One region of the Streptomyces xiamenensis genome, then DNA from elsewhere that is predicted to be linked to it. Evidence: predicted binding sites of a transcription regulator. Region 1 holds the regulator's gene; the other holds the start of a gene.

The links. The regulator HrcA, encoded in region 1, represses chaperone genes, less so after heat shock. The targets are predictions, from matches to a motif close to TTNGCACTCNGNNNNNCNGAGTGCNAA.
Region 2: groL (chaperonin GroEL) is a predicted target of HrcA. The motif match lies at 1,459-1,485, and genes of this name have one in related genera.

The regions. Positions count from the first base shown of each region.
Region 1 covers NZ_CP009922.3:1,607,281-1,610,688, forward strand. Annotated here, with positions in the region: gene dnaJ (molecular chaperone DnaJ) at 1-988, opposite strand, end outside; gene hrcA (heat-inducible transcriptional repressor HrcA) at 989-2,005, opposite strand; gene SXIM_RS07375 (MBL fold metallo-hydrolase) at 2,195-2,875, shown strand; gene SXIM_RS07380 (DUF3097 domain-containing protein) at 2,881-3,408, shown strand, end outside.
Region 2 covers NZ_CP009922.3:3,423,167-3,426,574, forward strand. Annotated here, with positions in the region: gene thrC (threonine synthase) at 1-357, shown strand, start outside; gene SXIM_RS15720 (MoaD/ThiS family protein) at 354-632, shown strand; gene SXIM_RS15725 (cold-shock protein) at 1,055-1,258, shown strand; gene groL (chaperonin GroEL) at 1,611-3,236, shown strand; gene murQ (N-acetylmuramic acid 6-phosphate etherase) at 3,323-3,408, opposite strand, start outside.

The DNA.
Region 1 (3,408 bases):
CGACATGGACCACCAGATCACCGCGCCCGTTGCTGCGCAGATGCGTCACACCCCGGCCGTGCAGCGGGATCGACTGGCCGGACTGCGTCCCGGGCCGGATGTCGACCTCCTCCGTGCCGTCCAGCGTCTCCAGCGGCACCTTGGTGCCGAGCGAGGCGGCCGTCATCGGGATGGTGACCGTGCAGTGCAGATCGTCTCCGCGCCGCTGGAAGACCGGATGCGCGCTCTCGCGGATCTCCACGTACAGGTCGCCGGCCGGGCCGCCACCGGGACCGACCTCGCCCTCGCCCGCCAGCTGGATGCGGGTGCCGTTGTCGACACCGGCCGGGATCTTCACCGTGAGCGTGCGCCGCGACCGTACCCGGCCGTCGCCCGCGCACTCGGGGCACGGGGTCGGGACGACCGTGCCGAAGCCCTGGCACTGCGGACACGGCCGCGAGGTCATGACCTGCCCCAGGAAGGAGCGGGTGACCTGCGAGACCTCGCCCCGGCCCCGGCACATGTCACACGTCTGAGCGGAGGTACCGGGCGCGGCGCCCTCACCGTTGCACGTGTTGCACACGGTGGCGGTGTCGACCTGGATCTCCTTGGTCGTGCCGAAGGCCGCCTCCTTGAGGTCGATCTCCAGCCGGATCATGGCGTCCTGGCCGCGCCGGGTGCGCGACTTCGGGCCCCGCTGCTGGGCGGTGCCGAAGAAGGCGTCCATGATGTCCGAGAAGTTCCCGAACCCGGCCGCCCCGCCGAATCCCGCAGCGCCCGCCCCGCCGCCGGGACCCATCGGGTCCCCGCCGAGGTCGTACATCTGTTTCTTCTGCGGGTCGGAGAGCACCTCGTAGGCGGTGTTGATCTCCTTGAACCGCTCCTGGGTCTTGGGGTCCGGATTCACATCCGGGTGCAGCTCCCTCGCCAGTCTGCGGAAGGCCTTCTTGATCTCGTCCTGTGAGGCATCACGCTGCACGCCCAGGATCGCGTAGTAGTCCGTCGCCACCTAATTCTCCGCGAGGATCTGTCCGACGTACCGTGCCACTGCGCGCACCGCTCCCATCGTTCCGGGGTAGTCCATGCGGGTCGGTCCGACCACGCCGAGTTTCGCGACCGCCTCGTTACCGGAACCGTAGCCGACCGCCACGACCGATGTGGAGGTCAGCCCCTCATGAGCGTTCTCATGCCCGATGCGCACGGTCATACCCGTGTCCTTGGCCTCGCCGAGCAGCCGGAGCAGCACCACGTGCTCCTCCAGCGCCTCCAGCACCGGCCGGATCGTCAGCGGGAAGTCCTGGCCGAACCGGGTCAGATTGGCGGTGCCGCCGATGACCAGGCGTTCCTCGGTCTCCTCGACCAGGGTTTCCAGCAGGGTGGACAGCACCGTGGACACCGTGCCCCGGTCCTCACTGTCGAAGGACTCGGGCAGGTCCTGCACCAGCCGGGGCACCTCGGCGAAGCGCTCGCCCACGATCCGGCTGTTCAGCCGGGCCCGCAGGTCGGCCAGCGAGGTCTCCCCGAACGGCGCGGGGCAGTCCACCATGCGCTGCTCGACCCGCCCGGTGTCGGTGATCAGCACCAGCATCACCCGGGCCGGGGCCAGCGAGAGCAGTTCGACGTGCCGCACCGTGGAGCGGCTCAGCGAGGGGTACTGCACCACGGCGACCTGCCGGGTGAGCGTGGCCAGCAGCCGCACCGTACGGCCCACGACGTCGTCGAGGTCGACGGCGCCCTCCAGGAAGCTGGAGATGGCGCGCCGCTCGGCGGTGGTCAGCGGCTTGACGTCGGCGAGCTTGTCGACGAACAGCCGGTAGCCCTTGTCGGTGGGCACCCGTCCGGCGCTGGTGTGGGGCTGGGCGATGTAGCCCTCCTCCTCCAGCGCCGCCATGTCGTTGCGCACCGTCGCCGGGGACACCTGGAGGTTGTGCCGCTCCGTCAGCGCCTTGGAACCCACCGGCTCCTCGGTGCCGACATAGTCCTGGACGATGGCCCGCAGCACTTCCAGTCTGCGTTCACTGAGCATGCAGCGACACCTCCCGTCCGGCCGCATTCCCGTCAGTACCGTCCTGGCACTCATCCACTCCGAGTGCCAATCCCTGGTCCAGTGTACGGCCGGGTAGCAAGGCCAGGGAAAGCGCGACCGCCCGACGGTATCGCGGGAGTAGCCCCGTAAGGCAGAGCATGCCCCGCTCCGTGACGTTAACTTCGCACTGTGGAGACCTCTTGGGAAGAGCTTGCCCCGGGCGTACTGCGGATCCGGCTGCCCGGCTGGGACGAGACGGTGGGCGCGATCGCGGGCGCGCGCGGGGTGCTGCTGGTGGACGCGGGCCCCTCCCCGGACGCGGCCGGGGCGATCCGGGCGGAGCTGCGCGGCCTGCTGGGACTGCCGGTGCGCTGGGTGGTGCTGACCCATCCGCACTTCGATCACGTCCTCGGGGCCGGCGGTTACCCCGGGGCACGGGTGTACGGGGAGCTGGGCGATCCGGCGGAGCTGGCGGCGGACGCGGTACGGCACGGGATGCCGGAGGCGGAGGCGGCGCAGGGCGCGGCGGCGCTGGCGGAGGTACGGACTCAGCCGGTGGAATCGCGGCTGTCTCTGTACCTGGGGGGCGGGCGCACCGTGTCGGTGGCGCGGCTGGGCCCCGCGCACACCCCCCACGACATGGTGGTGAAGGTGGACGACATCGTCTTCTGCGGCGACCTGGTGGAGGAGTCGGGCGAGCCGCAGGCCGGGCCCGACGCCGACCCGGCCGCCTGGCCCGCCGCGCTGGACCGGCTGCTGGAGCTGGGCGGCCCGCGGGCCCGGTACGTTCCGGGGCACGGCGCGGTGGTGGACGCCGCGTTCGTACGCGCCCAGCGCGCCTTTCTCGCCGCACGCGCCGGGGCACAATGACGGCCATGCGCAGCAGAGAGTACGGCCCCGACCTGACCCCGCCGTGGAAGCGGTCCGCCCCCGTCCCCGAGGTGCCGGCCGAGCCCGGTCTCGTGGTGGAGGAGGCCGGCACCGGGTACTGCGGGGCGGTGATCCGCTGCGAGAAGACGGCGCAGGGGCCGACGGTGACGCTGGAGGACCGGTTCGGCAAGCGGCGGGTGTTCCCGCTGGAGCCGCGCGGCTTCCTGCTGGAGGGCAATCCGGTGACGCTGACCCTGCCCAGGCCGGCCGGCTCCCGTCCCGCGTCGGGGCCGGCGCGGACCGCCTCCGGCTCGGTGGCGGTCCCCGGGGCGCGGGCCCGGGTGGCGCGCGCCGGGCGGATCTATGTGGAGGGGCGCCACGACGCGGAGCTGGTGGAGAAGGTCTGGGGCGATGACCTGCGGATCGAGGGGGTGGTCGTCGAGTATCTGGAGGGCATCGACGACCTCCCGGCGATCGTCCGGGAGTTCGGGCCGAGTGCCGACGCCCGGCTCGGGGTGCTGGTGGACCATCTG
Region 2 (3,408 bases), 1.8 Mb from region 1:
AAGCCGGACACCATCGCCAAGTCCCTGGCGATCGGCAATCCGGCCGACGGCCCCTACGTCCTGGACATCGCCCGCCGCACCGGTGGCGCGGTCGAGGACGTGAACGACGCGCAGATCGTGGACGCCATCAAGCTGCTCGCCCGCACCGAGGGCATTTTCGCCGAAACGGCGGGCGGGGTGACGGTGGGCGTCACCCGCAAGCTGATCGAGACCGGGCAGCTGGACCCGGAACTGACGACGGTCGTACTGAATACCGGCGACGGCCTGAAGACCCTGGACGCGGTGGCGGCGACCACCGGTCCCACCGCCATCATCCGTCCGAATCTGGACGCTTTCCGAGAGGCCGGCCTCGCATGAGTGTGACTGTCCGAATCCCGACCATCCTGCGCACCTACACCGGCGGACGTTCCGAGGTGACCGCCGACGGTGGAACGCTGCGCGACGTCCTCGCCGACCTGGAGAAGAACCACCAGGGAATCGCCGCCCGGGTGCTCGACGACCAGGGCAAGCTGCGCCGTTTCGTGAATGTCTACGTCAATGACGACGACGTGCGCTTCGCCGAGGGCCTGGACACCCCGACGCCGGACGGAGCGGGCGTCTCCATCATCCCGGCGGTGGCCGGGGGCTGCTGACGACCGGTCGGCCCGGCCTGGTCACGCCCTGTCAGGTCTACACTTGATCACATCTTCAACAGCCGCCCCGAAGCTGTCCGCTTCGGGGCGGTTGGGCGTTTCCGGGGCGATAGAGTGAGTCCCGCGCGGGGACGGCCCATCCGATGCCGACCGCATATGAATTCGCGACACTTCTCGACGGAAACGCGCGGCAATTCACTGCACCAATTGCCGGATCTGCGCAATAAGGCGGGCGAGAAACATTCATCTTTCCTCTGTTTTGCGCAATTTGCCCGTTTGGGCGCTCCAATAATTCTCCGCTCAATGGCCTGTTGCACAGGGCGTCCGTCCAGATACATTCAGCGGCGGTCGACGCGTTCCGGTCTGACCCGGGCCCGCGAAGTGCGGTTCCGTGAAAGGGCCAGCAACATGGGGAGTTTGGAATGGCTCAGGGCACCGTCAAGTGGTTCAACGCGGAGAAGGGATACGGCTTCATCGCGGTAGACGGTGGTGCGGACGTGTTCGTCCACTACAGCGCGATTCAGATGGACGGATACCGCACCCTGGAAGAGGGGCAGCGGGTCGAGTTCGAGATCTCGCAGGGACAGAAGGGTCCTCAGGCCGACATGGTCCGGGTGACCGCCTGAACCGCCGACCGTACTACCACCGCAGCCGGCGAACCGGGGCCCGCATCCAGCGCACACCAGCGCGGGGATGCGGGCCCCGGCGCGTGCGCCCCCATCTCACCTGCGACAACGTGAGGGCGCCGGTGTCTGCCCGTCACTCCCCGACGACGCCCTGCGGGCGAACCGCTTGCACTCTCGGGGTGAGAGTGCTAATCATGGCGTTAGCACTCTGAGGGTGAGAGTGACAGCAGAGACCGGTTCGGTGAGGTCGTGAGCCAGGCGGGGCAAGGAACCGCAGGGTGTACGGCCGTCCGTCGCGGGCGCCGGCGCGGTCCTGGAGCATCCACCCCTGTATATGGGAGGACCCCTTCACATGGCCAAGATCATCGCGTTCAACGAGGAGGCGCGGCGCGGCCTTGAGCGCGGGATGAACCAGCTCGCCGACGCCGTCAAGGTCACGCTCGGTCCCAAGGGCCGCAACGTCGTTCTGGAGAAGAAGTGGGGCGCCCCCACCATCACCAACGACGGTGTCTCGATCGCCAAGGAGATCGAGCTGGAGGACTCCTACGAGAAGATCGGCGCCGAGCTGGTCAAGGAGGTCGCCAAGAAGACCGACGACGTCGCGGGTGACGGTACGACCACCGCCACCGTGCTGGCTCAGGCCCTGGTCCGCGAAGGGCTGCGCAACGTCGCCGCCGGCGCCAACCCGATGGCCCTGAAGCGGGGCATCGAGGCCGCCGTCGAGAAGGTCTCCGAGGCGCTGCTCGGCCAGGCCAAGGAGGTCGAGACCAAGGAGCAGATCGCCTCCACCGCCTCCATCTCCGCCGGCGACACCCAGATCGGTGAGCTGATCGCCGAGGCCATGGACAAGGTCGGCAAGGAAGGCGTCATCACCGTCGAGGAGTCGCAGACCTTCGGGCTCGAGCTCGAGCTCACCGAGGGCATGCGCTTCGACAAGGGCTACATCTCCGCCTACTTCGCCACCGACATGGAGCGGATGGAGGCCGAGCTCGAGGACCCCTACATCCTCATCGTCAACTCCAAGGTCAGCAACGTGAAGGACCTCCTTCCGCTGCTGGAGAAGGTCATGCAGGCCGGCAAGCCGCTGCTGATCATCGCCGAGGACGTCGAGGGCGAGGCCCTGTCCACGCTGGTCGTCAACAAGATCCGTGGCACCTTCAAGTCCGTCGCGGTCAAGGCGCCCGGCTTCGGTGACCGCCGCAAGGCCATGCTGACCGACATCGCCATCCTCACCGGTGGCCAGGTCATCTCCGAGGAGGTCGGCCTCAAGCTGGAGACCGCGGGCCTCGACCTGCTGGGCCGTGCGCGCAAGGTCGTCATCACCAAGGACGAGACCACCATCGTCGACGGTGCCGGTGACAGCGACCAGGTCCAGGGCCGCGTCAACCAGATCCGTGCCGAGATCGAGAACTCCGACTCGGACTACGACCGCGAGAAGCTCCAGGAGCGCCTCGCGAAGCTGGCCGGTGGCGTGGCCGTCATCAAGGCCGGTGCCGCCACCGAGGTGGAGCTGAAGGAGCGCAAGCACCGCATCGAGGACGCGGTGCGCAACGCGAAGGCCGCCGTCGAGGAGGGCATCGTCGCCGGCGGTGGCGTGGCCCTGCTCCAGGCCGCCTCCGCGCTGGACAAGCTGGACCTGGAGGGTGACGAGGCGACCGGTGCCGCCGCCGTCAAGCTCGCCCTGGAGGCCCCGCTGAAGCAGATCGCGGTCAACGCCGGCCTTGAGGGCGGCGTCGTGGTCGAGAAGGTCCGCAACCTGCCGCAGGGTCACGGCCTCAACGCCGCGACCGGCGAGTACGTCGACCTGCTGGCCGCCGGGATCCCCGACCCCACCAAGGTCACCCGCTCCGCGCTGCAGAATGCCGCCTCCATCGCGGCGCTGTTCCTCACCACCGAGGCCGTCATCGCGGACAAGCCGGAGAAGTCGGCGGCTCCGGCCGGCGACCCGACCGGTGGCATGGGCGGCATGGACTTCTGAGTCCTGCCCGGGCCGACCGGCCCAGCCTGCCGTAGCGACGAGGGCGGCACCGGGGACCACCAGGTCCCGGGTGCCGCCCTCGGGCGTCAGCTCCCGGCCGACGCCGCCGTCAGGGCCGCCCGCAGGTGGCCGTGGGACTCCGTCAGCAGCCGCCCGGCCGTGGGCGCGTCCA